3 regions of the Brevibacillus sp. AG162 genome follow, and region 2 is predicted to be linked to each of the others. Evidence: riboswitches for the same ligand, from Rfam matches in the RefSeq annotation. Region 2 holds a riboswitch; each other region holds the start of a gene.
The links. Region 2 has a riboswitch for S-adenosylmethionine ahead of FB479_RS14960 (BMP family lipoprotein). Riboswitches for the same ligand answer to the same signal wherever they lie in the genome.
Positions count from the first base shown of each region.

Region 1: linked by a shared signal. The riboswitch ahead of FB479_RS22080 (sugar ABC transporter substrate-binding protein) and the one ahead of FB479_RS14960 (BMP family lipoprotein) in region 2 are both predicted to bind S-adenosylmethionine.
Region 3: linked by a shared signal. The riboswitch ahead of metK (methionine adenosyltransferase) and the one ahead of FB479_RS14960 (BMP family lipoprotein) in region 2 are both predicted to bind S-adenosylmethionine.

Region 1 is NZ_VFNO01000008.1:76,471-87,090, reverse strand. Features, by position in the region: gene FB479_RS22105 (hypothetical protein) at 84-1,613, shown strand; gene FB479_RS22100 (RNA polymerase sigma factor) at 1,635-2,180, shown strand; gene FB479_RS22095 (hypothetical protein) at 2,164-3,873, shown strand; gene FB479_RS22090 (ATP-binding protein) at 4,031-5,284, opposite strand; SAM riboswitch class I at 5,487-5,606, shown strand; gene FB479_RS22080 (sugar ABC transporter substrate-binding protein) at 5,969-6,991, shown strand; gene FB479_RS22075 (sugar ABC transporter ATP-binding protein) at 7,084-8,574, shown strand; gene FB479_RS22070 (ABC transporter permease) at 8,576-9,574, shown strand; gene FB479_RS22065 (glycerate kinase family protein) at 9,717-10,620, shown strand, end outside.
Region 2 is NZ_VFNO01000004.1:232,789-243,408, forward strand. Features, by position in the region: gene FB479_RS14950 (DUF3298 and DUF4163 domain-containing protein) at 150-767, opposite strand; gene FB479_RS14955 (methyl-accepting chemotaxis protein) at 923-2,398, shown strand; SAM riboswitch class I at 2,549-2,671, shown strand; gene FB479_RS14960 (BMP family lipoprotein) at 2,874-3,902, shown strand; gene FB479_RS14965 (ABC transporter ATP-binding protein) at 4,008-5,537, shown strand; gene FB479_RS14970 (ABC transporter permease) at 5,512-6,582, shown strand; gene FB479_RS14975 (ABC transporter permease) at 6,569-7,483, shown strand; gene FB479_RS14980 (sulfite oxidase-like oxidoreductase) at 7,525-8,193, shown strand; gene FB479_RS14985 (nucleoside phosphorylase) at 8,195-8,917, shown strand; gene FB479_RS14990 (glycerol-3-phosphate responsive antiterminator) at 9,449-10,048, shown strand; gene FB479_RS14995 (HAD family hydrolase) at 10,026-10,620, shown strand, end outside.
Region 3 is NZ_VFNO01000004.1:438,475-449,094, forward strand. Features, by position in the region: gene FB479_RS15835 (SLAP domain-containing protein) at 1-749, shown strand, start outside; gene FB479_RS15840 (S8 family peptidase) at 931-3,507, shown strand; SAM riboswitch class I at 3,569-3,670, shown strand; gene metK (methionine adenosyltransferase) at 3,803-5,008, shown strand; gene FB479_RS15850 (polysaccharide deacetylase family protein) at 5,157-6,173, shown strand; gene FB479_RS15855 (sensor histidine kinase) at 6,170-7,312, shown strand; gene FB479_RS15860 (response regulator) at 7,346-8,053, shown strand; gene FB479_RS15865 (glycosyltransferase) at 8,124-8,489, shown strand; gene FB479_RS15870 (ATP-dependent helicase ComFA) at 8,639-10,620, shown strand, end outside.

The DNA.
Region 1 (10,620 bases), on a different contig from region 2:
TGATTTCCTTGTAACATTTCCCTTTTGCTTCCGACTATTGGGCTATGAACGTAAAAAAAGAGGAAGCCAGGAGGAAATTCAAAATGAAACCATACGCAACCAAAAAGCTGATGATCACAGTAGGAGCTGCTGCTTTGCTCTTCTCAAGCCCATTGTGGGTTGCGCAACCACAAGTAACTGTACAAGCCGCGGCAGTCAAATCGACACAACCCCAATTGAGCAAATTAGCCCAAAAAACCGTAGACAGGCTGAACAAACACTACCCGGAATTAAAAAATGCGGAAAAAACCATTTCGCGTAACAATCAGGAGCGAGATGTCTTCCACATCCAATTCCGCATCTTCAGCAACAAGGAGCGGACGGAAGTATCCCTGTATGCGGATGCCAAAATCGATGCAAACAACGGTATGCTGTTATTCTTCTCTGCACACGACATTCCCAAAAAGAAACCGACTGCACCTCCTACGGAAGCGATGGGAAAAGAAAAAGCGCCGAGTATTCTGAAGGATTTCATCGGTGACGCCATCAAGCAATACCAAATAGACGAGGTAACAGTTGATGGTGAGGGTGCAGAGGCCGTGGCAAATGTGCGTTTCGTTCGGGTTGTGAATCAGATTCCGGTAAAAGACGATCTTTACGTAGTAGGGATCAATGGAGTAGGCGAGCTAGACTATATAAACGCAGGAAACACAACAGGATTGCAGATGGACGCAAGTAAATTCGCTGCTCCGTCAGGGGTTAAGAATCCAGACGAATTCGGCAAACAATTAGAAGACATGCTCCACCTTAGATATGAGCAAAAAGCAAGAGACATAAGCGCTGGCTTCCGCCCAGTCTACAGCCTGAATTTTTCCGGATATCTGGATGCACGTTCAGGAGCCGAGGTAGAGTCCGGATGGACCAAGAAAAATAAGTACGGGAAACCAATCCCGATAACGCCTGGCAACCAGCGGGTCTTCGCCAAAACAAATGAGGAGATAGCCACCGCACTCTCCACTTTTATTCCATTGCCTGAAGGAATTGAGTTTAAAATAACCAAAGGTGCGCCAGTTCTCGAAGGGGAAAAGGAGTATGATGCCGTGGTTGGAAACAAAAAGTTCTCAGTGAGGACAGTAAATGATCAGATTGCGTACTTCCATGTAGTTGAAAACCCACCAAAGCAGAAAGTGATTACAGAGGCAGCTGCCGAGGAAAAAGCAGTGGTGTTTCTGCAACCGTTTGTAGACGCAGAGGTAACGGAGCTGGTGCCACAAATGGAGCTGGTACCACAAATGAATAACAGAGAAGCAGGCAAGCAAACGTTTCTATTTTCCCCTGTACACCAAGGGATTATGGTTGAGGGACAGGGCTATTCAGTAAAAGTTGACATGCATACGGGAGACATTGTATCCGCCAGTTTACCAGTAATTACTGGTAAATTATCCTATGATGATGCCTCAAATGTCGTAGGGCCCGAGCAAGCCGTACAAGCATTGTTGAAAGCTAATCCGCTTACACTGCGCTACGTGTTTCCTTCCCTTAACGGACGGTACCAGGGAACACCTGTCCTTGTTTATGAGCCGAAAGAAAGAAACGGAAAGGTTGACGCGGTTACAGGTCAATTTATCAAGTAGGGAGCAGGGAGAGGAAATCCAGTGCAGGACACAGTCGATTACGAAGCGCGGATTAAAGCGATCTATCGCGAGCATTACCGTGATGTCTATCAATATCTCTACTACTTTACGGGGAAGCGTGAGCATGCGGAGGATTTGACACAGGAAGTGTTTATCCGGGTCTTGGACGCTTTAGCCAGATATGAAGAGCGTTCCAGTGTGAAGACATGGATTTTGCATATTGCCAAGCATGTCGCCATCGATGATTACCGGAAGAGGCGGGTGCAAACGCTTTTTGGCATGGATTTGTTAAAAGGGCTGCCTTCTCTTCTGGGAAGGCCGGAAGCGGAGCTGGCTTCCAAGGAAGAACAGCTGGAAATTGAGCAGGCGATGCAGAAAATGAAGACGCATCATCGGAATGTACTGATTTTGCGTGGCATCAAGGCCTACAGTATTCGGGAAACGGCAGAAATCCTCGGAACAAGCGAAGCCAAGGTCCGCGTAGATTTTCATCGGGCAACAAAAGAACTCAAAAAAGTTTTGCATGTCGATTGGATAGGAGGGTTGGCCAATGAATACTCCAAATGACGAGCAATTCTTCGCGGCTCTTCCTCGGTCAAAGGATGCGGAACCAAGAAGCGAATTCGTAGAAGCGCTGGAAGCAAAGCTGGTGCAACGGGCACGCACCAAAACGAATCGTCCGAAAAGAATCGTCCTCAAGCTGGCGACATGGACAGTTTCCGCTGCGACGGTGGCAGCAGCAGTATGGATGATGGGGGTAACCCCGGAGATATTCAAGCAATCTCGGTTTGAATCACAAGCGCATCTGGTACCCCGCTCCTTCTCATCGGCAGAAATAACAGAAAGCGAGCTAAGCCAAGCGGCGATTAGAACGTTGGAAAAGCTGTACGAGAAATATCCTCCTTTTCGGGAAGCGGAAAAGAGGGTCTACGTAACCAAAGCTCCTCGCGAGGTGTACAACATAGATTTTCGCACGTTCAGCAACAAAGATCGAACAGAAGTGTCGCTATATGCCAGAGCGAAATTGGACGCCAAAAGCGGACTCTTGCTCGGGTTCGACCTGGAAAAGATTCCAGGGCAAGAGAAAGTCGAAGGAGTGCCTTCCAAGGAGAGAATAGAGCGACAGGCGAAGGCATTTATGGAACCGTTTCTGGGCAAAAATCTGGAACAGTATCGGATCGAACAAGTAGATGGGCAAGAGGGAGCAGATACCGTTTCGCATGAAGCCGTCCGATTGCAACGCTACGTGAATGACGTGCAGGTAGAGGGAGATAACTATGGGATCGGCATGAGCGATGCCGGGCATATTCGCTATGTCAATTCAGGGGATTCAACGGGAATGAATTTGGACACCGGGCAGTTTCCTTCAATTGCTGAGCGGCCTTCTCCGAAGAAAACGGAGAGCGGACTTGCGGAAGTCATGCAACTGACGTATCAGAGAGTCGGGAAGGAGGATGTGGACTACGTTCTTCGCTACACGGAAAACTTCTCCGGGTATCTCGACGCTCGTACTGGCAAGGAGGTGAAAACGACCTTGTGGCGCGGGGAGTCGTTTCGCGACAGTATTGCCGTCAATCCCGGAGGCAAGAAGACAATGGTTGCATCGGAAAAAGAGGCTGCGGCCGCCATGGAGTTCTTCGGTCAGAAGGTGGAGGGCTTCACATTTACCGGGAGTAATGTGCCTGAATATATGATGGGAGACAACGAACGGGAATACCAGGCCAAAAAAGGAGAGCGATTCATGCAGCTGACTACCGTCAACAATCGGGCAGCAGCGTTCAAGATATCTTATCCTGAGCTGAGAGAAGGTGATCCGACACTTGCCGTTGCAGAATTGCAGGAGCGAGCGATCTTGTTTTTGGAGCCGTATCTGGATTCACGGGTGAAGACTGTTCGGATGCAGGAGCAAATTTATGTGATGGGCAGACAGGTTGAATTGAACTTTGTCCGAGAAGTAAACGGCGTAATGGTGCCGGATCAGTATTATAAGGTCACGATCGACGGGCAGACAGGAGAAATTATCGGGGTGAATTTAACATTCCCGCATGAGCAGGAGACCTTCCCAGATGCTTCCAAGGTGATTTCAGCAGAAGAGGCGGCGCGGGTTTATCTCCAACATAAATCACTCAGTCCCCGTTATCTATTCCCGCTTGAAAACAATAGGATTCAAGAGCAACCGGTCTTGGTCTATTCGGCGGAGATACTGAAAAGCAACGGGGATGTGGATGCCATTACGGGAGAATGGCTGCCATTCCAATAAAGAGAGACACCAGGGGGAGACTCCTGGTGTTTTGTTTTGCGTAATGCCTCCCGGAAATTGCATAGTAAAGCGTGAGGGGAAGGGCAACCGACCGTCATTTGCATCATTAGCGATCGAATGGAAAAAGACACAGTCCCTCTGCAAAACCTGCATGCAGCTACTGTGCCTTATACGGAAGCATAATGGTGAACTTGGTTCCTACTCGTGGTTTGCTGGTTACATTGACCGTTCCGCCAATCGCATGAATGACATGATAGGAATAAGTCAATCCAAGGCCGGTCCCAGTTGTTTTCGTAGAAAAGTAAATCGTTCCGAGGCGGCTGATCTGTCCTGCATCCATGCCGACGCCGTTATCCTTGATGACCAACAGGGCTTTGTTTCGCTCGATGAGCAAGTCCAGGGAGACTTTTCCGTCCGAAATATCCGCGCACGCCTCGATGGCATTTTTGATGAAATTCACCAATACTTGCTTGAACTCGTCTGGATTGGCCTTGATCGTCACAGGTCTCTCAAAATCTTGCAGCGTAAGTTCCACGTTATGCATATTGGCAAAGGGGAGCATCACCTCGCGGATGGCATGCAAATGCTCGCTAACATTAATGATCTCATGCCGTTCCTTGAGCGGCTTGGAAATCGCAAGGTACTCGGTCAAAATGGCTTCTGTCCGTTGGATTTCATCGAGACTGATGCGAATGTATTGCTCGACTTTTACCAAATTTTCCGGACATTCCTGTATTAATTTCAAGAAGCCTTTGACTGCTGTCAGCGGATTGCGAACCTCGTGTGCGAGCGATGCAGCAACATGGCTCATCGTTTGGATTTTTTCATTTTGCGCGTGGCGGATAAACAGCTCCTTATCCGAAACGCATTTGCTGAAAAGCGACATTAATAACCAGAGGCCGAAAAAGTTTTGAATAGGAATCAGCATGGTGTAGTAAACGAGGTGTTGAGTTACATACGCGGGAAAAAAGTAATAAGTAGTCCCTAAAGCAACCGTAGAAAAAATCGCACTCGTCATAAAAAGATACAGTGTTTTCCGATAACTGGCTTTGTAGTGTCGATACAAAAAGAGTGACAAGACAAAATTGACTGTAAGGATCAGCAGGGCAACCCATGTTCCTTCTCCACCCAGGTAGTAACGATAAACCAAGGCTTCTATCAGAAGGAGCAAGGCAATCTCGATTCCGCCATAAACCAGTCCGAAAAGAATGATGACATGTCGGATATCAAAAAACATGCCAGTCGTGACACTCGGGGCGAAGGTCATCGCGAGAAACATGCAGGCTGAGCTGGTGATGACGATAAAGGAACGGCTGTAGTTCCTCATTTTGTCACGGTAATAAATGTTGAAAAACACAAACGGGATAATCGCGAAAAACCATTGAAGAATGACTTCTTTTAATAGACTCATGTAGCATCCCCATCGCAAATATTTGCTAGGCTTGTATCAATCTACGATAATTCGACAAGACACAACAAAATCCCTCTTGGTGTTACACAAGAAACTGGAATATTTATCAAGAAAATTCTTTCGGTAAACCTAGTTGACAGATAGGTAATTGCCAGATTATATTCTGTATATACTTATACAAACGTTTTGAAAATAGAAACTACTCTTATCAAGAGAAGGCTGAGGGAATGGCCCTATGAAGCCCGGCAACCTAGCACGAGAGAATGCGTTCTTTCGAGCCAAGGTGCTAACTCCAACAGGTAGAATACCTGACAGATAAGAGGCGAGAATCTTGTCGATTTTTGTCCTCTTTCTCTGTGAAAGAGGATTTTTTGCGTAGCTGTCGTGGGGAAGAAGCGCATTTCCAGTCTACGCTTCGGCCTCCGCCCCGCTGTGAGTGAAGACTGTCCGCTTCGGAAGAAATGGCGGGAGCGCTTCAAACGTAGAAGGTTCGAGGAAGGATTTCATAACTGAAGCTGAAATTCCCCGCCATTTCTTCCTACGCTGGGGTGGGCTCCAGAGGCGCTTGGACTGGAAATACGCTTCTTCTACGAGGCTTTTGTTTCCTTCTTGAAAGTGAATGAAGGGAAACAAAATATTTAATCTTGTTATCTGTTTTCAAAAAGAAAAAGGGGGAGCATCTCAATGAAAAAGAAACTCGGTCTGATCACATCACTTGTTTTGGCAGCATCTATTCTTGTGACGGCGTGCGGCAGCGGAGCGACAACGGGAACCGGCAGCACAAACGGCGGTGCTTCGGGAGAGAAGGCGAAGAGAATCGCACTGATCATGCGTCAAAACGTAGGAACATTCTCTGCACAATACATCAATGGCGTGAAGACAGAGGTGGAGAAAAACGGCGGCGAGTTGACCGTATTCAACGCAGATACCGATCTGGCAAAAATGGCGTCCAACCTCGACGCGGCTGTGAACCAAAAGTTTGATGGCATTCTGATCGACCATGGTACGGCGGAAGCGTTACAGCAGGGCACGCAAAAGGCCGTGGATAAAAAAATCCCGGTCGTCCTGTTTGATACAGACATCAACATTCCTGGTGTGCCAGTTGTGGCGCAGGATGACAACAAGTTGGCAGAGCTGAGCCTGGAGAAGCTGGCTGCAGATACAAACGGCAAAGGAAACATCGTCAAAATTTGGGTAGCTGGCTTTGCTCCTATGGAAAAACGCCAAGTCACGTATGAAGCTTTCCAGAAGAAATACCCGGATATTAAAGAAATTGCGGCATTTGGTTCTGCCACCAACAATACGGCACTCGATACACAAACGCAGATGGAAGCGATCTTGAAAAAGTATCCGAACAAAGGCGACATCACAGCAGTATGGGCGGCTTGGGATGAATTTGCCAAAGGGGCTACACGTGCCATCCAGCAGGCAGGGCGTACGGAAATCAAAGTATACTCCATCGATTTGAGCGATGAGGATCTGCAAATGATTCAGGCGGAAAACTCTCCGTGGACAGCGACGGCAGCAGTAGACCCATCCAATATCGGACGCATTCATGCGCAAACCGTGTTCCAAAAAATCAAAGGCGAACAAGTGCCAGACAACGTGAAGCTGAATCCAGTGCTGGTGAAACAGGAAGACCTGCCGAAGGATAAGAAAGTAACGATGGGCGACCTGTCCCAATACGTGCAAGAGTGGGGCAAGTAAGAACCAAATTGGCTTTTCCCGTTGATCTGTATCGTCAACGGGATTTTTCCTTATAGAGGTTGGAACACGCAGGTAAACAGGAGGTGTGAATGATGCCCACATTGCAGATGAAAGGGATAGCGAAGCAGTTTTCTGGGGTTCCTGCCCTGCGATCCGTTGATTTTGAGGTGCGCGCAGGGGAGGTTCATGCACTGCTCGGAGCGAATGGCGCGGGGAAGAGCACCCTGATGAAAATTCTCACGGGAGCGTATCAGGCAGATAGCGGTACAATCACCATCGATGGCCAGTCCGTGTCGATTCAATCTCCGCAGGACGCTAAAGCACAGGGCATTCAATGTGTATATCAGGAAGTGGACACCGCCTTGATCCCGTATTTGAGCGTTGCCGAAAATATTTTGCTCGACCAGCTTGTCCAAGCAAAAACCAAGGGGCTGATCAACTGGCAGAGCTTGTACAACGAATCGGAGCAGATTTTAAAAAATTTCGGCTTCCCCATTCCGGTGAGGATGCTCGTCGAAGAATGTACGCTGTCGGAAAAGCAATTGATTTTGATTGCACGGGCTACCGTTCAAAAGGCCAAGTACGTTATTTTCGATGAACCGACCGCGCCGTTGAGCACAAAGGAGAGCGGACGGCTGTTTCAAATCATTGCGCAGTTGAAAAAAGCTGGGGTCGGGATCATTTACATTTCCCACCGCCTGCCGGAAATCTTTGAAATCTGTGATCGGATCACGATTATGCGTGATGGTCAGCATGTCGTGACCACAGACACGGCGAAGACCAATATGGACGAAGTGATCGCGAACATGCTGGGCAAAAGCTTCGACGAGGAGTTCCCGAAGCTGGAAGTGCCGATTGGCGAAACGATTTTTGAGGCGTCAGGAGTGGCTGGCGGCAAAGTACGCGGAGTCGACATGCAGGTTCGCGAGGGAGAGATCGTTGGCGTCGTCGGTCTGGTTGGGGCAGGGAAGACCGAGCTTGCCCGATTGCTCTTCGGTGCAGATGAGGCAAAGGCTGGAGCCGTTCGATTGCATGGAACACGTATCCAACTGCGCTCGCCAAAAGACGCCGTCGATGCTGGAATCGTGCTCGTTCCGGAGGAAAGGCGCAAGGAAGGAATTTTCGTAGAGGAGTCTGTGCAGAACAACCTGTCTGTCGCCTCGTTGAAAAAGAAGTCCTGGTTCGGTTTTATCAAAAGAGGAGCAGAAGCGGCTAACGCAAGAGAGCTCGTGCAGCGCCTTGGTGTGAAAACAGCCGATATCAAGCAGCTGGTCGGTTTCCTCAGCGGCGGAAACCAGCAAAAAGTCGCAATCGGCAAATGGCTGGATACAAACGCTCACCTCTTTATGTTTGACGAGCCGACAAAAGGGGTAGATATTGGCGCGAAAAGCGACATTTACCGCCTGATCGGAAATCTCGCTGAGCAGAAAAAGGGTGTCCTGTATTTCTCCTGTGAGTTTCAGGAAGTCATCGGGATCGCAGACCGGATTCTCGTCATGTTCGAGGGCAGGATCGTGAAGGAATTGAGTCGCGAGGAAGCAACACAAGAGCTGATTATGTACTACGCAAGCGGAGGTGAGTAACGTGGCAGATAAAAAGTTTAGTTTATTTGATTTTGTTTACAAATACGGTACGGTTGCAGTTATTGTCATTGTCATGCTGTTATTCAGTTTGACCAACCCGTATTTCTTCACGTACGACAACTTGACGGACATTCTTCGCTCCATCTCGATTGTGACATTTGTTGCGATTGGCGTTACGTTCTCGCTGATCGTCGGAGGCTTTGACTTGTCTGTAGGATCGACGGTTTCGTTGACCACAGTCGTTTCTGCTTCGATGATGGTTTGGTACGAACAAGGAGTTTTCACGACACTGGTTGTCCCGATTGTACTCAGCTTGCTCGTCGGGCTGGTCAACGCCTTCCTGGTTGTGAAAATCCGCATTCCTGATTTGCTGGCTACTTTGGCGATGCTCTACATCGTCAACGGCATTCATATGACGTATTCCCAAGGCTACTCGATCTACGCAAACATGCCAATGCAGGACGGCTCACAGGCTCCGGGAAAATTCCAGGAATGGTTCCTATGGCTGGGCCAAGGAGAAATTCTCTCCGTACCAGTCCCTGTTATCCTGACCTTTTTACTTGTCGCGATCACGCATGTGTACTTGACCTATACGAGGCAGGGGCGAATGCTGTACATGACAGGCGGCAATTTGGAAGCGGCCCGTCTGTCGGGGATTCCTGTGAATCGCTATCGTACCTTGGCTTATGTGCTCTCCGCTCTTTTTGCAGGCTTGGGCGGGATGCTCTTGGCAGCACGGATCGGTACCGGGCAGGTGAGTAGCGGCGGCTCCATGCTGATGGATGCAGTAGCGGCTGCTTTCGTAGGCTTCTCCGTATTCGGTGCAGGAAAGCCAAACGTTTTTGGTACATTTGTGGGAGCCATCCTGATCGGGGTGCTACTCAACGGCATGACGATGCTCAATCTGCCGTATTATGCTTACGATATAATTAAGGGGACGGTACTGGCGCTTGCCCTGGCTGTGACCTATTATCAGCTGCGCAGAAAACGAAACGCTTAGAATCGTAATCTTTTTGCTTTTCTCTCATCAATTTCTCATCTTCCTATTATTCCCTTCTCTTTTTTGAAGCTTAGTATGGGTCTTACTCAAGTGAGACAAATGCGAAAGCAAATTCAAATAAAGAGAAGGGATGTTGTTTTTTATGCGTATACTCGTTGTGCCTTCGGGCTTTAAGGAAAGTTTAGATGCCGAGCAAGCAGCTGAGTGCATGAAAGAAGGAATTCTGCGCGTACTCCCGCTCTCCCAAGTACAAACACTGCCGATGGTAGACGGAGGAGAAGGCTTTACAAAAGCGATTGTGAAAATTTCGAATGGCTCAATTATTGATAAGGAAGTAACAGGTCCCGTAGGAGAAAAGGTTCCTTCCCATTTCGGGATATTCGGATCAAAGACGACAGGTCAAACGGCTGTGATTGAGATGGCAGCAGCAGCCGGACTGCGACTGGTTCCGAGAAGCTTGCGTGATCCGCGCAAAACGACGACACATGGCGTCGGTGAATTGATCAAAGCGGCACTGGACATGGGGGCAGATCGTATTTTGCTAGGCTGCGGCGATTCCGGTACTTCCGATGGCGGGGCAGGAATGGCGCAAGCACTTGGCGCGAAATTTTTGGATGCAAGCGGTCAAGAAATCCGTATTGAAGGCGGAATTTCGCTGGCAAAAGTAACGAAAATTGATGTATCCGGCATGGACAAAAGACTCAAGCAGGTGCAAATCGATGTGGCTTGCAACTGGTTTAACAAGCTGTGTGGGGAAAACGGAGTCGCTCGCGTGTTTGGCCCGCAAAAGGGAGCGACGCCTGAGCAAGTCGTTGAGTTGGAAGAAGCACTCGAACAATTCGCGGCTATCATCGAGCGGGATTTCGGTATCGACGTCAGAGACATGCCGGGCAGTGGTGCCTCGGGTGGCTTGGGAGCCGGACTGCATGCGCTGACGGGTGCAAATCTGTTTCCACGCTACGACATCATCATGAAATACATTGATTTGGATCGGATGCTTCAAGAGACAGACCTTGTGTTTACGGCGGAAGGAAGCATTGATTTTC
Region 2 (10,620 bases):
AAGTAAATATGGATACTAACATACTAGCAGTTATGGACATATAAGTAAATGTTTATTCGATGGCGAAATAATGGATTTTCTGACACAAATAGAATCAGGCGAGTGTCATGAAAGAAGACACTCACCTGGCTGAAAAATACAGTGATGCACTAATCTGCGGACAAGATACTCAGTGGACCTTTTTCATTGATGAGCGGCTCCAGTTCATAGACCGAAATGGGGAACATAGGGAAACCGACGTAGTAAGGCGTAATTTCGTACAGCTGGAAGTAGATGACCAGTGCTTTGTCGGCGACGTAATAATCCTGATCGGGCTTAATCGACGTAAAGCCATTGAGTGTGGGGATGCTTCTTTCTTTGATTTGGCGCTTGATGTTTTCGGAAATCACCTTGACGTAATCGCTTCCTGGCTTGAATAATTCACGCAGCGTAAACAGCTTGCCTGTTTGGATATCTGCGGTGATCGACCCGAGGAAGGTCATGCCGTGAGCCATTTGCGGTGTGTAGGCGTAGTTGCTCAACACGACACTGAAAATGCCGCGTTCGTTTGTCTTGATTTCGAAGCTGCCTTGCATTTGTGTATTTCCCGGTACCTGGACCCGTTGCTGCTCGTGAATTAAGCCTTGAACCGTTTGATAAATCGCCCGGTTGATATCTTTTTCCGCTTGCTGATTGGCTAGGCCTGCCAATTGGGGATAGTAAATCGTGGTGTTCGGACGGCTAATTGTCCGTGTCAGCACGGTAGCTGGCAATTGATTGAGTTCCACTTTTCTCCGTTTGCCTCCTGTACATGTAAGTTGTGTAATAGCCTATTCGAAATTGTTTTTGGCTGTTCTCACTTTTTTCACAAATTTGGCAAAGGTTTGGCTATATAATGGGGAAAGAATCCGATACATAAGTAATAGGGAAAAGGGGGGCAATTATGATTCAATTGATTCGCAATACCTTGACTGACAAAGAAGGCTTTATGATTTTTATCCTATGGAATCATTTGTGGATGGCGGGACTCATTGCCTACCAAATGGATGTGAACTTCTGGAAAGTGACGTCCTTGGGATTGCTGGTCACTTTAATTGTTTCGCCGTATTATTTCATTCGCAAAGATAGTCATGTGATTCGTTATCTGGTAGCAATCGGACTCATGTTTTATGCGATTTCATTCGATCACTTTACCACTTACCAGGAGGTTTCGTTCCTCGCCTTCATCGTCATGGGCTTTTTGGCAGCCTATTTGGACTGGAAGCTGGTAGTAACAGCGGGAATTGCCCAAATCATCGTCACCGTTGTCGGGTTTTATACGGGAACCTATGAGATTTTCAACGGTGATTTTTCGGAGCTCAATCTGGGCGTGCGTATCGTAGCCATTCTCATGATGATGGGAGCCGTCACGTATCTATGTCTCGCCGGACAAGCTTCCCTGCAAAAAGCGCACGACGCAAGGCAGGAAGCAGAAGAGAAGGAGCGCCGTCTGGGAGAAATGCTTTTGAACATCCAGCAAATGACGGAGCAGCTGGATCGTACAAGCGATCATGTGCATGAGCATGCGGAAGGTACAAAGCGCAATACAGATGAAATGATGGTAGCCTTCAAGGAAGTCGCCGTCGGTATGGAATCGCAGGCGAATTCAACGGTGAAAATCGAAGAAGAGGTTCAATCCATCGACCAGGAAATCGAGGCAGTTACAACACAGACCAACGCAATGAAAACGGAATCGCAACAAAACAACCGTCGTCTGACAGAAAGCGTTCAGATGATGAACGAGCTGTCCTCGCAGATGGAGCAAATTGTGCAGGCAGTTAATGTAGCAGCCTCTACGATTCACCAGCTCAATCGGCAGGCGAATCGCGTAGAAGAAATTGTCGGCGCTATTAATCAGATCGCGACACAAACGAATCTCTTGGCGCTGAATGCAGCGATTGAATCGGCGCGTGCAGGCGAGCATGGACGGGGATTTGCTGTTGTAGCGGATGAGGTACGCAAGCTGGCAGAGCAAAGCGCGACAGCTACACAGGAAATTACCGACATTCTGAAATCTCTCCATCAGGAAAGTGAGAATGCGGTGCAGCATATGAGCAATGGGGAAACGTCTGTTGCAAAAGGCCAAGAGCTGGCCGTGAAAACAGTGGCCTCCATCGAAGCAGTGCGAGCCGGGATGATGGCTTTCTTAGAAGCAGCTGATCAAGTAAGCTCCAGCATGGACCGGGTAAAAGTGCGTTCCGGCGAAGTTGCCATCGAGATGTCGACCATTACAGCCGTAACGGAGGAATCGGTAGCCAACTTAGAAGAGCTGTTTGCGACTGCAGAAAACCAGCATCAAAAAGTGCGTGAGATTACGGAAGAGCTGGGTGAGCTGAATACGTTGTCTCATCGCCTCCAGCAAACCTTTCACGTAAAATAAAGGTTGTTTAAAAAGTCGTCTTTTGATCACGAAGTAGTTCTGAAAGCTGATTCGGCATCGAAATAGAACTGTTTGGAATTGAGAAAAAAGAATTGCATTTTTGAACCGTTCTGCTAGAATGAATTCCATTGTAACTAAATACATTCACCTACCTTATCAAGAGCGGCGGAGGGACTGGCCCGATGATGCCCGGCAACCACTGATCATGTCTATGCATGAACAGAAAGGTGCCAATTCCTGCAAAACCTGTACCATGGTTTTGACAGATGAGGAAGAGAACGGCTACGTACGCAAACTCTTCCTCCGGGAAGAGTTTTTTTTGTTGTATTTGCAAAAGGGAAGGAGAGAATAGACGAACGATAAATTTATTTTATAAGAGAATATTCGTAAATAGTATTGAAAAAATGGGTAAAAAGCCGTACATTACCTAATAGGATAAAGAAAAACGTAAAGTTCGGATAGGGAGAGATACATCATGAAGAAGTTATTGCTGGCATTAACGACATTCGCAGTATTGGCAACAGGGTGCTCGACTGGCACTAGCGCACCTGCAGATCAGCCAGGAGGACAAGCAGCAGGACAAGAGGGCGCGGACAAAAAGCGAATTGCCTTGATTTTGCCCGAGAAAATCGGTGTGAATCCGTTCTTCCAACAAATGGATGAAGGTGCAAAAAAAGCCGCGCAAGAGCTGGGCGCAGAAGTGAAAACGATTGAATCTACGGACCATGGAGCCATTGAAGAAAATCTGCGCGTAGCTGTTGCAGAAAATTATGATTTGATCATCACTTCTTCCTTTACATCAGAGGATGCCTTGAAAAAAGTAGCTACCGAAAATCCTGACCGTAATTTTGCGATTATTGATACCGTAGTGGATTTGCCAAACGTTCGCAGTGTTACCTTCCGCGAGCAGGAAGCGGCTTACCTGGTGGGAGCAGCAGCAGGTCTGGCAACGAAAACGAACAAAGTAGGTATGGTCGTCGCTCTTGATATTCCGCAGTTGAAAAAATGGACAGTTGGCTTCGAGGAGGGCTTGAAAGCGACGAATCCACAAGCAGAGCTGATGGTCAACTATGTAGGAAGCTTCACTGACCCGGCAAAAGCAAAGGAATTGGCTTTGCTCCAAGCTTCCAAAGGCGCAGACTTCATTAACGGTGCAGCAGCAGTAGGCGACCTTGGCGTTTTCGAAGCGGCGAAGGAAAAGGGCTTCTTCACAGCAGGTCAGGACGTAGACCGTACCACGATTGATCCTGAGCATATTGTTCTGTCCCAATTGAAAGGGACTGACGCGGCGGCTTATGAAACCGTGAAGAACTTTGTAGAAGGAACGTTCAAGCCAGGTGTTGTGGCGTACGGCTTGAAAGAAAAAGGTGTTGGCGTGACCTATGTCACACACGAAAGCAAAACGCCTCTGAACGCTTTTATTGGACAAGAAGTGGTGGATAAAGTGAAAGCGATCAGCGATGAGATTGTAGCGGGCACCCGCAAAGTACCAGACCAGTTTTAAACAAGTACGTGAAAAGCTTGTGCACAGTGATGCATGTGACCGACTACGGCTGTGTAGTCGGTCTTCCATTTTCATAAAAGGACGTACAGAAATGAGGGAGTGGGAATGACCGATCGCTTGGAAATGAGGGCCATGACCAAGAAGTACGGAGATTTTACCGCCAACGACAAGGTGTCGTTCTCACTGGCAGCAGGAGAAGTCCACGCGATTGTCGGGGAAAACGGAGCGGGCAAAACGACACTGATGCGGATGCTGTACGGAATGGAGCAGCCGACGTCGGGAGAGATCGTGTTAAATGGCAAGCCAGTCGTTTTTCGCGGACCAGAGGACGCGATTCGAAATGGAATCGGGATGGTTCACCAGCACTTTATGCTCTTCGGAGAATTTAGTGTAACTGAAAATATCGTGATCGGATACGAGCCGAAGCAAGCGGGTTTTTTCAAAAGAAATGATGCAGAGGACACGGTGCAGGCGCTTAGTGAGCAGTATCGCATTCCGATTCATCCGCAGGCCAAGGTAGCGAATTGCTCGATTGGGGAACAGCAACGGGTCGAAATTCTGAAGGTCCTGTATCAGGGAGCGGATATCATCGTGCTGGACGAGCCGACCGCTGTACTGACTCCACTAGAGGTACGCGACCTCTTGCAAACGATTCGCAACTTGGCGGAGAGCGGCAAAAGCGTCATTTTGATTACACATAAGCTGCAGGAAGTCATGGAGGTAGCGGATCGTATTACGGTACTGCGCGGAGGCAAGGTGACGGGAACGGTTTCCCGTGCAGAAACCAATGCGGACGATTTAGCCAGACTGATGGTCGGACGTGAATTGCAGGAGCTTTCTGAGCGCATCCCTTTGGAACCTCGACCACTCATGCAGGTGGAGAATCTTACGGTTCGAGAAAAGCAGACACTGCTCGATCAAGTCAGCTTTACCGTGCACCACGGGGAAATCGTAGGAATCGCAGGTGTTTCCGGGAATGGACAATCCGAGCTGCTGCAAGCGATCAGCGGCTTGCGAGCGGCACAGGAGGGCACGGTGCGGTTAGGCGGCAAGGACGTGACGAACAAATCAGTAGCCACTATTCGGGATGCCGGCTTGGCGCATATTCCGGAGGATCGCTACCTGTGGGGAACGGCCAAGCTCTCGAGCGTCGAGGAAAATGCATTGATGGGCTATCAGCGAAAGCCTGCTTACAACCGCCGCGGCGTCGTTTTGCGGGAGAAATTCCGCCAAGTCGTAAAAGGCTGGGTGGAGCAGTTTGCGATCAAGACAGGCTCCCGGCAATTGCAGGAGCTGGCAGGGAATCTGTCAGGGGGAAATTTGCAAAAGCTGATCGTCGCAAGGGAGCTGGGACATGAAACCCCGTTTTTGATTGCGGCTGAGCCTACGCGAGGGGTGGATATCGGTGCCATGGAGTACATCCATCAGGCATTGATCGAAAAGCGCAATCAAGGAGACGGGATCTTGTTAGTCTCGTCCGAGTTGTCCGAAATTCTCGCCTTGTCTGACAGGATTTTGGTCATGTATAAAGGGCGCATCGCTGGAGAGCTTTCACGCCTGGAGGCAACCGAAGAAAAAATCAGCGTGATCATGGCGGGAGGAAGCATTCATGGCAGCAATCAAAGAGCTATCTAAGTCATTGGTTCAGCCGTTCTTGGCTGTCGTCATCGGTTTGTTGACCGGGGCGCTGGTCATTGCTGCGGTTGGCGAATCGATCTTGGGCACCTACCAGGAAATGTGGAAAGGGGCCTTTGGCAGTTTTTATTTCTTTACGTCTACATTAGCGAGGGCCACGCCTATCATGCTGATTGCCCTGGGTCTTTCCCTCGCATTTCGTGCAGGGGTATTCAACCTGGGGGCGGAAGGGCAAATGGTGCTGGGTGCCGTCAGTGCTGCGTTAGTCGCGATCTACTTGCCCGCACCAGGAATGATCAAAATTGTGGCGGGTATTTTCGCAGGAATGGCGGTCGGCGGGTTCTGGGCGTTGTTGCCAGGCTTTATGGAAGCCCGCTTTCGTATTCCGTTGCTCATCTCTACGTTGCTCTTCAACTATATTGCCGTTTTGTTTGCGAGCTATCTCGTGACAGAGCCATTCCGGGATCGCTCGGGTTCTGCGGCACTGGCACAGACCGTCATGCTGGAGAAAAGCGCTTGGCTTCCGAAGCTGTTTGCGGGGATGAGCGTGCATGCAGGGTTTTTGTTTGCGATCGTTGCAGCGCTGTTGTTGTTCTGGGTACTTCGTTTTACGCCTTTTGGCTATGAAGTGAAGATGCTGGGTCAAAACTCGCTGTTTGCTCAATACGGAGGCATTAATCGGATTCGGGTCATGCTAACCGGGATGTTTGCCAGTGGTGGACTGGCTGGGTTGGCGGGAACTGTCGAGGTAATGGGGGCGCACTATCGTTTTGTTGACGGAGCCCTGACTGTACCAGGGTTCGCCTGGACGGGCCTGATGGCCGCTCTGCTTGCAAACTCGCACCCGCTTGGCATCATTGTGACTTCGATCCTGCTTGCTGCTTTTCAGACAGGAGCCATGGGTGTAGAGCGCAATACGGATGTGCCGCTGGAGCTGGCAAGTGTTATACAAGCCGTATTGATTTTGTTCATCTCCGCCAAGTTCAGCTACGACTGGTGGAAAAAGCGGAAGGCAAAAGGAGGGGAATCGCATGGAGCTCTTTGATTGGTCCCTCCTCAGTTCTACCATTCGGATGGTCACGCCGATCTTGTTGGCAGCTTTGGGTGGAGCGCTCTGCGCACGTGTCGGAATTTTTAATGTTGGTTTGGAGGGCTTGGTGCTGGTCGGTGCCTTTTCCGCGATTGTCGGCAATCATTTTACCGGGAATCTCTTTTTGGCCGTTTTGATTGCAGCGCTGGTGAGCATTGTCTTTTCTCTTTTATTTGCCTACATGACAATCAAGCTTAGGGCGAATGAAATCGTCGTCGGTGTGGCGATTAACTTTCTCGCGCTGGGGTTGACGACATTTGCACTGCGGGCGATCTTCGGTGTCAAAGGTGCGTTTTACGATAAGGATATGGCTGGCTTGCCAACCGTCGAGATTCCTTTCATTCACGATATTCCGGTCATCGGAGGCATTGTCTCTGGTCATTCGCCTCTCGTGTATTTTGCGTTTTTGGCTGCGATTCTGTTGTATGTGTTCTTTTATCGGACGGTTACGGGCTTCCGCGTCCTCGCAGTTGGTCTGAATCCCGTTGCGGCACGCAGTCTCGGTCTGAAAGTGACGGGACTTCAGGTGCTAGCGATAGTGATGAGTGGCGCATTGTGCGGGATTGCAGGGGCACAGCTTTCCCTGGGGCAAGTCACGATGTTTACAGAAGGGATGACGGCTGGTCGGGGCTTTATCGCATTGGTGGCGATGATGATGGGGCAGTCGCATCCACTCGGTATTTTGGCTTCGAGCTTTTTGTTCGGACTGATGGATGCCCTTAGTATTCGTTTGCAGGGCTTTTCGCTTCCGACGCAATTCACGGCTATGCTGCCATACGTGCTGACGATTGCCGCGATGTTCTTCTTGAAAAACAAGAGTCAGATCGGCAGCGACAACCAGCAGAGCACCCGTTAATCCATAAGCATGGCAGACAGCGAAGACAGGGGAAATGCGAGATGAACAACAAGGCAGATCGAATCAAAAGAATGAAGGTACCCGCCCCAGTGGGACCGGGACTCGCCAGACGACTTCCGCCAGGACAAATCCTGACAGAGCGCTTTCCTATTTTGCATGAGGGAGACGTGCCAGTGTATGACATGAACGAATGGACGCTGCGCGTTTTCGGTGAGGTAGACCGGGAAGTGACGCTCACTTACGAAGAGATCATGGCGATGCCGCAGGTGACAGTGACGAGCGACATTCACTGCGTGACACGCTGGTCCCGTTTTGACAATGCCTTTACAGGCGTGCGTTTTCGTGATTTTCTACAGGCGATTGGCGTGACTCCGCGGGCGAACTTCGTCATGCTGCACGGTGATCACGACTATACCGCCAATGTGCCGCTTGCTGATCTGGAGCATGATGATGTGCTGCTGGCTCACTCCTTTGATGGAGAGCGACTGACGGACAAGCACGGTTGGCCGCTTCGCCTGGTTGTTCCTCATCTGTATTTTTGGAAAAGCGTAAAGTGGATCAGAGGAATTGAATTTATGACGGAAAACAAGCCCGGCTTCTGGGAGCAAAATGGTTTTCACTTGATCGCAGACCCGTTTCGCGAAGAGCGGTTCTCCGGCGAAGCGTTGCCGATACCAGAGGATGAGTGGGAGAAAAAGGAGTTCGATTGAGATGTTGACGAATCTAAAGGTAGATCCAGAACAACTGCCCAAACGCGTCATCGTGTGCGGTGATCCAAAACGTGCAGCTTTGATTGCTTCGAAACTCGACGATCAGCGTCAAATCGGGGAAAACCGCGAGTATCACAGCTATGCGGGCACTTGGAAAGGCGTCGAGGTAGCGGTAGTGAGCCATGGTGTAGGTGCACCTGGAGCAGCCGTATGCTTCGAGGAGCTAGCGAAGGGAGGCGCTCAGGTCATCATTCGTGTAGGAACTGCCGGGTCATACCAAAAAGAAATCGAGACAGGCAGCCTCGTTATCAGCTCCGCAGCGGTTCGCCAAGACGGCTTGACCAGTCAATTGGTTCCGGCGGGATTCCCGGCTGTTGCCAATCGCCATGTCGTGGATGCACTCGTACAAGCAGCGGGAGCAAACGCATCAGACTTGAAGGTATTTGAAGGAATCACGCTGACACTTGATGTCTTTTACAGTGGAGTGTTGGAATTCCCGCACAAGCTGTACCAAAAAGCTGGTGTTTTGGCAGTCGAGATGGAAAACACCGCTCTGTTCGTGATTGCGGCACTTCGCGGTATGAAGGCAGGCTCTATTTTGGCGATTGACGGGTATGCAGATGCAGACCTGCTCGAATCGTATAACCCCCACACCGATGTAATGGCAAAAGCCATTGAAGCAGAAGCGTTGATCGCATTGGATGCAGTCATTGCGGTTTCGTAAATTCATTTATAGGAACGCCCGGAACTGATTTAGGTTCTGGGTGTTTTTATTTTTATAGTAGTAAGCTTGATAGAGAAGCAAAAGCTGTAGAGAGGAAAAAGGAGAAACCGACGAAGGATCTTTGGAACACCGACCAAGGTGGAATGGAAAAAGCGAAACACGATTTTAGCGGCCACCTCTGAACTTACCTCCTGAGTGGACTACTTTGGACGCGGGTTTCGCTTTTTCCATGGAACCGGCCAGTCAAACCCCCAGCAGGTGTGACAAGAAGCCTGAGTGGTTTCTCCTTTTTCCTCTCCTCCACTAAAGTCTCGATCAACGATTGTAAACCACATCTTTTCCGATAATTAACATTCCCTTTAAGCTTCCTTAACGCTCGTACAGTACCATTCAAAGTAACAAGTGAACACATCCCTTCGGTTGGAGCCATGGAGAAACCCCCGACAGCCTTTCCAAGCACTTTCATCGAGAGTTCTTTGGCATTGTCATGTCGCAGGGTTTTTTGTCTTGGGCATAAGGAGGCTTAAACGAGTGAACCAGGAACAGTTTCATGCAAGACTGGCACAGTACAAGCTAATCGCTTCCGTAAAAGAAGCGAAGTACCTGGAAAAAGCGGCAGAGGCAAAATTGAGTGCTGCGGTACTCTCGATTGGCAACATTGGTGTGATCAAAGGCTACGTGGATTATTTCAAGTCGAAAAATATCCCTGTATTTCTTCATTTGGAGCGGATTGGCGGAATCAGTCATGACCGGGAAGGCATCGCATTTCTGGCGCATTACGTCAAGCCAGACGGGATCGTCACTACGCGCAACACACTGGTCAAGCTGGCGAAAAAGCAAGGCCTGCTGACGATTCAGCGTTTGTTTTTGGTCGATAGCGACTCGATTAAATCAGGCCTAACTTCCCTGCAAGATACACAGCCTGACGCTGTTGAGCTGATGCCTGGTTTGCTGCCAGAGTTTATCGAAGAATTTCGAAGTGTGATCGATACCCCGATCATTTCAGGCGGGCTGATTCGCAAGCGGGAGCAGATGGAGGAAGTATTGAAGCATGGAGCGACAGCTGTTTCAGTCGGAAATCCCCTGCTGTGGAAGGAGTGTATGAACATTGATTCAAGCGTTGTTATTTGATTTGGACGGGACCTTGCTGGACAGTCGGGATGCGGTCGTGGATGCCGTTGCTTTTACGGCTGAGCAGTACGCACCGGGACATTTTAGCAGAGAAGAGCTGCTCGCACGTTTTGGCGAATCGTTTGATGATTTTTTGGCGGCAGTTGCTACAGCAGCGGGCGTCCCTGACAAAAAGGAAGTGCTGCAGAGATACTTCGCCTATGTACGGGAGCATCATGAAGAACACGTCAAACTGTTTCCGTTTGTTCGCGAAGGGTTGGAAAAGCTGAAGGCGGCGGGCTTTACGATGGCGATCGTCACGAACAAGCAACGGGAGTTTACATTGGCCGGTCTGGAGATGGCAGGAATTGAGCATCTGTTTGAGGCAATCGTCACGGTCGATGATGTATCACGAGGCAAGCCGTCTGCTGAGCCTGTACAAAAAGCGCTGGGAGCGCTAGGCAAAAGTCCCGAGCAAGCCATGATGATCGGTGACAGTCGGTATGATGTATTGGCTGCGGTAGGAGCGGGTGTGCAATCTGTCGTGCTGGAGTGGTACGGACAAGAGAAATGGCTCTACGCTTCTCCGGATT
Region 3 (10,620 bases), 210 kb from region 2:
TTCGTGACGAAGTCGGTATCATTCCGTTCTTCACGCAGGTTACTAATGATGGTTATCTGGTCCTTACCTACATTCGCAATGCGACAGAGCGCAGCGTTTTGCTTCAAAAGCTCCCGTTGTCTTTGGTTACGGAGGACGGAGAAGAGGTCGCGAGAAAAACGTTTGACCTGATTGCCTCAGGACCAGTAGGAGAAATGTCCAGTCGCCCGATGGAATTTATGTTCCGTTGGGATGAGTTCGACCGGATCCCTGAAAAAGAGATCCCTCTGATGCTGACTTTTATCAAGCCTAAAAAGCACGGAGTAGAGGACAACCAAAATTATAACTGGGGTCTGAGTGCAGATGAGTCGGAGCAGTATTTGCAACAGGCTGAAGAGGCGAACCCGATTGTTGAGGGCGAAGTAGATTTGCAAGTCCTCGATATCAAGCCTGGTGAAGATAACGGCTTGAAGGTTATCGTTGCTTTCCGTAACGGATTAGGAAAACGTCTGGAGTTTACCGAAGTGCCAATTATTGTTCATGATAAAGCGGGCGATACGGTAGCACGTGTACACTTTACGTTGGAAAACATGAAGGTAGAAGCGAACAGCCATCGCGTGTGGGCGTTCGATATTCCTTCCTCTTCCTTTAAAAAAGAAGCGGTAAATATTGCTGAACTGACTGCCTTTATTCCCAAAGCGCAACAACGAAAAAAAGAAAAAGCTCAGGTAACACCTGAAGTAGAAGACAATAAAGGTTTGTTACAGTAAGGAGAAAAACCCTTTTTGCCGATGGTGAAAAGGGTTTTCTTCTGTGAAAGCGTTCCAAATATTGGAGAATGAGGGTTGCGTGTCCCCCTTTTCATCCGCTATGCTAAAGACCAGATGACAAATACCTGAATTCCTTTTAGACTGCTACTTTTGCAGGGGAGAGAAGGAAGGACTGTTTTACATGAAAAGATCAGTGAACATGTCAGTGACTGTTACATTAATGGTCACGCTCATTATGGCAAACAACCAATCAGTCTTCGCAGCAGCGCCTCCGGCATCCAATGACTACTATTTGACCAACCAGCTGCATCTAAGTCAAATTAAAGCAGATAGAGCTTGGCCAACGGTAAATAGCAATGAGCAGATTATTATTGCTGTATTGGATACTGGGGCAGATTATAAACACCCTGATTTAAAGGGCAACCTTTTGCCAGGTGTGAATCTCGTCAATCCTGGGAAGTCAGCACAGGACGACAACGGGCACGGCACAGAAGTAGCCGGTGTTCTTGCTGCTAGTGGAAATAATAATATCGGTGTTTCGGGTGTTCTTTGGAATGCCAGGATTTTACCGATTAAAATCTTGAATAGCAAGGCGTCATCGGATGTTGAACTGATTGCGAAAGGCATCAATGTAGCTTTGGATCGTGGTGCCAAAGTCATTGTGATGTCCTTTAGCAGTATGGCTTACTCTAAGTCGTTGGCAGCTGCTGTACAACGAGCGGAGAGAAGCGGAGCCGTTTTGGTTGCAGCGAGTGGTAATGAAAGTAGCCGTGTGGCGTATCCAGCTGCGTATCCAACTGTCGTAGCGGTAGGGGCTGTGAGGAGTAACAATGAAGTGTTGTATCAGGCAAATACGGGGCCTGAACTGAATTTGGTAGCTCCTGGGTTGAATGTATACACAACAAAGCTCGGGGGAAAATACGGCTCGTTTAGTGGTACTTCAGCGGCGGCACCGCAAGTAGCTGGTGCAGCTGCGCTCATTCTCGCTCGGCATCCTAATCTCAGTCCATTTGATGTGAGGCAATTGCTTTATCAAACGGCTACTGACTTGGGGGAGAAAGGATGGGACCGGAAGACTGGATACGGCTTGTTAGATGTCAACAAAGCAGTAAAAACGGCACTTTCTTACGACTTTTTAGAGCCGAATGATTCTTCTTCCAAAGCGAAGGCGTTTCCGATTGAGTCACAAATACGTGGCAATTTGGGTCCAAAAGATACCGTAGATTGGCTAAAGATGGACATCCCTTACGATGGAAAGGTCAGCTTTACGGCTACAGTGACATCGGGTATTTCTTCGGCGATGGCTGCTACCTTTTACCCTGAGAATCGTCAACCGATTACACAGTACTTCGGGAATGGCGATACGATAACGGTTCCGGTCAAGGCAGGAAGAATGAACATCCGCTTAATGCGCAGTGGAGGCGTCAACAACGCTTTTACATACGTGTTGACGAGTAAATTTTTGATCAATCCTGACCGAAATGAACCGAACGATACACAAGAAACGGCCAGACCGCTTGTAGGGAACCAAATCAGTGTGACAGGCAATTTTCATGATGAAGGCGATCAGGATTGGTTCTCCTACTACGTTCGTGAGTACGGGCATTTAGATGTTTCTGTTAGCCCTGACAACAAGCGAGTGGATTTGTTGCTGGGTCTTGGTAAACAAGCGCCCGGCCAGAAATCAGTAGTCTGGGATCCTCTATACGATAATGGGACAAAGGACAATCCGACAGAGCGGGTTAGTAAAGAGGTTTCCCCGGGTAAATATTACATCCGTGTGAGCGAGTATTCGCGGAATGCAGTCAATGGCGAATACCAGCTGGATTTGGGATACACGCCAGTTAAAAAAGATTTCAATGAGCCGAATGATACCTATCAAAAAGCGTCTCCGTTAAGCGGTGGGACAGTGATGTCAGGAACAATTCCGACAGCAACTGATTCCGACTGGTTCCAATTTACTGTCAATAGCGAATCATACGTGACATTCCGAGCGCCGTATATTCCTGTGGAGAGTGGCTTTCGTTTCGCACTCTACAGTGATCGAAACATGAACTATGCACTTGCTTCGACGAATGAGGTAGCCGAGCTTTCCAATAGTGGGAAGGACATTATCGGGGTGCGCTTGCAGCCGGGAAAATACTATGTACGCCTCAATAGCGGTACTGCGTTCAAATATGATTCGTACCGACTCACGGTGACGCAGCAGAAATTGGTAGCTGGGTATCGCGATATTTCGGACCACTGGGCGCGCTCAGAGATCGTCAGACTAAGCTCTCGCGGTATAGTAAATGGATTTAATGATGCGTCGTTCAAGCCGAATCAGGCAGTGACCCGTGCAGAGTTTGCGACGATGCTGCTTAAATCGATGCGTGCGACCGGTTCCAAGGTAGCGACTACCTACACAGGAAAAACGGCCTTCCGGGATATGCCAAAGCGGCACTGGGCGTATCACAATCTAGGTGTAGCCTATCAGTTAGGAATATTGAAAGGGTACCCGAAGAATGAAATGAAGCCGGATCAGCCGATATCGCGTGCAGAGATGGCGGTAATGATCGCGCGGGCACGTGATGTTTTGATGTATAACCGTGGTACCTCGAATTATCAGGATGTGCCAACGAGTCATTGGGCTTCTCCTGCCATTGAGGCTTTGACATCTAAAAATTGGCTCAGTGGGTACGGATCTTCCTTTAAACCGAATGGAAGGGCAACTCGCGCCGAGGTAGTTGTGGTACTTTCCAAAGCTTATCAATTATAAGTAAAATTTTTCCTATTGACATCTCTGAAAAAAACAATTATTCTATTATCCGTAATGGATACTCTTATCCAGAGCAGGCGGAGGGACTGGCCCTATGAAGCCCGGCAACCGATCTCGAGCGGTGCTAACCAGCAGAACGGACATCTGTTCTGGCCGATAAGAGGATGAAGGAAGCAAAAAACGCTCAAACCTTTTCCTCCTAAAAATGGAAAAGGTTTTTTATTTGCGTTTTCGTAGATAAAATCCTGACTCGGCTACCACACTATTTGTATGAGGTCAAAGGAGGTATTTTCTCATGGCTTTGCAAAAAGGTCGTCGTCTGTTTACATCCGAATCTGTAACTGAAGGACATCCGGATAAAATTTGTGACCAAATTTCCGACTCCATCTTGGATGCGATCCTGTCCAAAGATCCAAACGCTCGCGTAGCTTGCGAAACTTCCGTAACTACTGGTTTGGTTCTCGTAGCAGGTGAAATCACTACAAACACTTATGTGGATATCCAAAAGCTCGTTCGTGAAACCATTCGTGAAATCGGTTATGACCGTGCAAAATTCGGTTTTGACGCTGACACTTGCGGTGTTATTACTGCAATTGGCGAGCAGTCCGCTGACATTGCACTTGGTGTAGACCAAGCATTGGAAGCACGCGAAGGCAAAATGACTGACGCTGAGATCGAAGCAATTGGTGCTGGTGACCAAGGTTTGATGTTTGGTTTTGCTTGCAATGAAACACCTGAGCTGATGCCACTTCCGATCAGCATGTCCCACCAATTGGCTCGTCGTTTGACTGAAGTACGTAAAAACGGAACACTTGGTTACCTCCGTCCTGACGGAAAAACACAAGTAACTGTTGAGTACGATGGCGACAAACCAGTTCGTATCGATACCATCGTTATTTCTACCCAACATGCTCCTGAAACAACTTTGGAGCAAATCAAGCAAGATCTGGTTGAACACGTAATCAAACCAGTTGTTCCAGCTGAACTGTTGGACGCTGAAACCAAATACTTCATCAACCCAACTGGCCGTTTCGTAATTGGCGGACCACAAGGGGATGCTGGCTTGACTGGCCGCAAAATCATCGTAGATACTTACGGCGGTTATGCTCGTCATGGCGGCGGTGCGTTCTCCGGTAAAGATCCGACAAAAGTTGACCGTTCCGGTGCTTACGCAGCTCGTTATGTAGCGAAAAACATCGTGGCTGCTGGCCTCGCAGACAAATGCGAAGTGCAAGTTGCTTACGCAATTGGTGTAGCACAACCAGTTTCCATCGCAGTAGATACATTCGGTACAGGCACTATTTCCGAAGAAGATCTGGTGAAATTGGTTCGCAAACACTTCGACCTGCGTCCTGCTGGTATCATCAAGCAGCTTGACCTGCGTCGTCCTATCTACAAACAAACAGCTGCATATGGCCACTTCGGACGCAATGACCTGAATGTTCCTTGGGAGCAAACAGACAAAGCAGAAGTTCTGAAGCAAGAGGCTGCTCAACTGTAATATTCAACGACATAAAAAGAGCCTGGTGTTGCTACTGGGCTCTTTTTCATGTTAGGAGCTAAGTCATCCAATTATTGGGTCAAATGTTGCACAGGAATTTGTATGACTGTGTCGAATCTCCTAGTGAGGAAGTAGAGGAGGGGTTTTTTTGCCGAACAGAAGGCTCTTCCTGATCGTGTTTCTAACTTTTTTGTTTTTTGCAGTGGCTATTGGGTTGTTAGGCGAATCTTTTCTGGAAAAAAAGAATAAACAAGAAGTGCAACCTTTTCCCCAAGTGGATACGTCTATAAGCATAAGTGAGACAAAAAATGCTGAGCCAAACGTCACACCAATTGAAGAAGCAGCCGTTCAAACGAAAAAGTGGTATAACAATCAGGTTGTGGTTTTGACGTACCATCATGTCACGGATCAATCGAATCAGCGGTATGTCATAGCTCCTGATCAATTTGCCCGACACATGAAATTTTTACATGATAACGACCTGAATCCGATTTCGTTGGAGGAGTTCCTGCGATTTATGGAGACGGGTACCTTACCGACTGAGAATGCTGTTTTGATTACGTTTGACGATGGGTATGAGAGTTATTACACAGAAGCATTTCCGATCTTACGTACATACGGCTACCCTTCAGTGAACTTCGCGATTGCGGGGCGCTTAAGAGATGTAGCTGACCGAAAACGGGAGCATATGACGCCACCACTTACGCGTCAACAGGTTAACGAAATGACTCATTCGGGACTGGTTACAATCGGGTCCCATACGTACAGTCTGCATGAAGAGGAAGAACGAAATGAGTGGGGCGATCTTGGCCCAGAAACAGCTCCGGTCTATCTAAAGGACTTGCAGCGTTTAGAGGACGAGAAAGAGTACAGGGACCGCCTCTATGTGGATTTCAGTATATCTCGCGTCGGTTTAAGCGAATGGATGAAGCAAGAGATTGAAGTCATCTCTTTGCCGTTTGGCTACACAAGTCCAATCGTACTGGAGACAGCTCGTCAAGCTGGCTACCGCTATGTATTTACATCCAATCGTGGATTCGTAAAGCAGGAAACAGATCCGTTTGCCATTCCACGCAATGACATGGGACTGCGAGATGTAGAAGAAGAGCACCTCCAACAGTTGTTCACGAAGGCTAAAAATGAGTTTGAAGGAGAGCAATCATGAACAAAGCGATTGACATCAGCGTGCTGGACGGGGTGATCAAGCGAACGATTGAAACCGTAGAAACGAGTAAAACCCAAATATTTGATATAGCTGAAAACGCCAGACAGCATGGCAACTCATTGAAGTTTGATTTGCATGAACTTCGACAAGAAATTTCCAAAGTGATTCAAAAAGTCGATGCGCTTGAACTTGCGTATCGCAAATCGCGCAACAAGCTCGTCTTGGTCAGTCGTAATTTTCATATGTACACGGAGGAAGACATCCGGGTTGCGTATGAAGAGGCGAGCCGTATTCAGGTAGAACTGTCCATTTACCGCGAGCGGGAAAACAATTTGAAGCGCAGAAGAAATGATTTGGAGCGTCAGCTGCGTACCTTGGAAGAAACCATCGTCCGTGCAGAAAAGCTGGTTTCTCAAATGGGCGTCGTGCTTGGTTACTTGACAGGTGACTTAAGCAAGATAGGCGAGGCGCTGGAATCGGCTAAGCAGCATCAGTTGATGGGCCTAAAGGTAATCCAGGCTCAGGAAGAAGAGCGCAAGCGTGTCGCACGAGAGATTCACGACGGTCCAGCTCAATCGATGGCGAATGTCGTGTTGCGTTCGGAAATTGTAGAACGCATGTTGAAGAACGAGCGCATTTTGGAAGCGCAAATGGAACTGCACGAGCTGAAGGAAATGGTACGCTTGAGCTTGGCGGATGTTCGACGTATTATTTTTGATTTGCGTCCAATGGCATTAGATGACTTAGGGCTAGTACCTACCTTGCAAAAATATATTCAAACGTGCGAAGAGCGTATTCAGTCTTCCATCGATCTGGTAGTATTTGGTGTGGAGCCTCCTTTGCGCAGTTCGGTAAAGGCTGCGATCTTCCGTTTGGTTCAGGAATGTCTGAACAATGTGGAGAAGCACGCAGGCGCTTCGACAGTCCAAGTGAAGCTGGAATTTGTACAAGATTCGTTAAGCCTTGTCGTCAAAGACGATGGGGTCGGATTCGATCTGGAAAAACGCATGGCGAATGGCAACTCTTTTGGACTCTTGGGAATGCGTGAGCGTGTACAGCTCTTAGAGGGCAGTGTCGAGCTGCAATCCGCTCCGGGAGAGGGAACCAAGGTTATATTCCAAATACCGATAAAATTGTGACATGATACGTAAATAAGTACTGGGGGATGAACCATGGATAAAAGACAGCAAGAACTCCGCATTGTGATTGTGGATGACCATCAATTATTTCGCGAAGGCGTAAAGCGAATATTGGAAATGGAAGAAGATTTCAAGGTCGTCGGGGAAGGTGCGGACGGAGGAGAAGCCACAGTATTGGCGGAAGAGCACAAGCCGGATGTCTTGTTGATGGATATTAACATGCCGAACATAAATGGTGTTTCTGCTGCAGAAAATGTGATTTCTGTAAGTCCTTCTACTCGTGTGATTATGCTCTCGATTCATGATGATGAGGGATATGTGTATCGTACACTCCGCTCTGGAGCTTCTGGCTACTTGCTGAAGGAAATGGGAACGACAGACCTCGTTGACGCTGTGCGTGTAGTGGCGAGTGGTGGTGCATACATACATCCGAAGGTGACGGGCAAGCTGATTGAAGAATTCCGTCGTCTGAGCGAGCAGGAAGGGACGGCAGAGCGTAGCTTCTCCGTAGATGAATCGCAAGCCATCGATCCAAAAGTGATCGAATCGCTTACCCGTCGCGAGCGGGAAGTATTGCAGCTGATGGCAGAAGGGAAAAGCAATCGTGCCATTGGGGAATTCTTGTTTATTAGTGAAAAGACGGTTAAAAATCACGTTAGCAGCATTTTGCAAAAGCTCAATGTTCAAGACCGGACACAAGCTGTTGTCATCTCCATTAAAAACGGCTGGGTGAAATTGTAGGAAGCGCTTCCTATTTGCACTCTGTTCAAGCCGTGCGGCATACCTTGGTATAGGAGGAGGTATGACCGTGATGGAAGAGCTGATTGTATGGCTTTTGGCAGCATTTGGCTGCTCCTCTTTGTTGGTAATGATCGCGGAGCGCTGGACCAATCGGACGGATAGCGCGAGCGAGCTCCCGCATGAGCATTATCGGTTGTTGGTACGCAATTCGGAACAGGTGCTGGAACGTGTAGTGAGGAGTCTGCTGTTTCGTTCATATTGGAGTGGCAGACCTATCCGAATTACCTTGATAGATGATGGATCTGACGATGATACGAAACAGATGGCAGCTGTCTTGAATCGTTATCCGTACGGCTATTGTTTGGGAGATGTACAGGAGGAGATTGCGGCTGGAACCATCGTCATTGATCTGCGGGAGAAAAAAGAGGGAGCATAAAGGTTTGTTGAGCGTAAATATTACGAGCTGTCGACAATAGATCGGCGGCTTTTTTATTTTTCTACGGCCTGATTTTGGTTCCGAAATTTATTTGCCGGACCTGTCTGTCTTTTTGCACACTAAGGGCAAGAGGGCGGAGGAGTGATCGCATGCGTGAGTATTTGCTGTATATCAAAGCTTCCGGCGGATCAATACCACAGGTGCAGACTTATGTTACGCCGAGCTTTTCTGTAGATCGTTCTTTTTGGCAGGAGAGAGAAGGGTGTGTCCTGCATGTCATCGGGAAGACGTCTTCGCTTGCTCTGGCTTTTTCCTTGCGTGCGAAAGTGAACGGGTATTTGATGGATCAAGTTGGTAAAGGACGGGTGCTGACTGAGGGATATGTAAAAGAGTTGAGAGCGTTGGCAGCAAGTAGCGTGTGCGAAGCGAGTAGCTTATATGGGCGGGAAGCAGTGAACGTACAGGATCGTCGAGGGCAGGGGTGGTTTTCTTGGGAGTCAGTCGAGGAGACTGTAGAAGTTTCATATCGAGGTAGCAAAGAATCGGGGAAGTTGCCGGGTTCTCGGTTGAGCTTTTTAGGTGGTCGCGAACTTCTGCGAAGGAGCTCATCCCGCGAGAAACCTCAAGAAGCTGTTTTGAGCGAGATTTTGGACGGGCGTGCGCTTCTTTGGGATGAAGTAGAGTCCTTGCTGAAAAAGCGAGGGGTAGACGTGCATGATTTGTCAGCCATTTTGCATTCATTCGTGCTTGCGAACAAAGCGGAGTGGCGACCTGGCATTCGTTTTGTGGTCACAAAAGGATGGCGGCGCAATCGGCTGGAGTTGGTCTGTGAACGCTGCGGAAGCGCAGGAGCGAAGGTGGAGCTTACTTATTGTCATACGTGTGAGCAAGGTTGCGCTTATTGCACAGCCTGTTTAGGGATGGGCAGGAGCAAGTGTTGTACGCCGTATTTTTTTATGGATATGGGGGTATCCCTTATCCGTAGCGCAGACCATTTGCAGAACGTGGCGAGATTGGAGTGGGCGGGGAAGTATTCAGCAGATCAATCGCGGGCAGCTGAGCGAGCGCGTTGCTTTGTAGCCAATCCGAGACCAGGATTGTCAGAGTTTTTGATCTGGGCAGTTTGTGGAGCGGGCAAAACAGAGTTGTTATTCCCTTCTGTTACTGAGGCACTTGCTGCTGGCGGTCGCGTTTTGATTGCGACACCTCGAAAAGACGTCGTGTTGGAGCTGGCTCCGCGGATTCAGCGAGTCTTTCCAGGGGCTAAAGTGATCGCCGTCCACGGTTCGAGCGCGGAGAAGTGGGAAGAGAGTGACATCACGATTGCGACCACGCATCAGGTCATGCGCTACCATCGGCGTTTTTTGCTGGTGGTTCTCGACGAGGCCGACGCGTTCCCTTACCATAATGATCCTATTTTGTATCGAGCTCTATCCAGAGCGGTGAAAACGAATGGGAAGCTCCTCTATTTAAGCGCGACACCTCCGGGATATTTACAAAAGCGGCTCGTTAGGAAAGGGCGCTCAACCCTAGGCTCGTCTGGCGCGATACCGCTCTTCTCTGATACGCATGTTCTGTTGCCCGGGCGCTATCATGGTGCTTCGCTTCCAGTCCCCAAGATTCTCACGGTACAAGGCTTACATAAGCGCGTTCAGAAAAAACAAATCGTGGCACCGTTAATAGAAGCGGTAAGTACTTCTCTGAATGAAGACCGACAAGTTTTTGTTTTTGTCCCGCGCGTTGATGAAATTGACAGAGTGCTATCGTATCTTCAAAAGTGGCTTCCTGCTCAGGCAGGGGAGATGGCCGGTGTCCATGCGGCAGACCCTATGCGGGAGGAAAAGGTACTCGCGTTTCGAGAAAAACGTTATACCGTCATGGTGACGACTACGATTCTGGAGCGGGGTGTGACTATACCGAAGAGTGACGTAGTAGTGATAGGTACGGAGGCACCCGTTTTTGACGAGGCATCTTTGGTGCAAATAGCAGGGCGAGTAGGGCGGTCACTCGATGATACGACGGGTAGCGTTCTGTTTTTGCAAACAGAACGCGCTACTTCTCCAAAGCGGGCTGTCAGACAGATTTCACAGATGAACAACTTGGCTCAAAGGCTCGCGGAACAAAGAGGCCT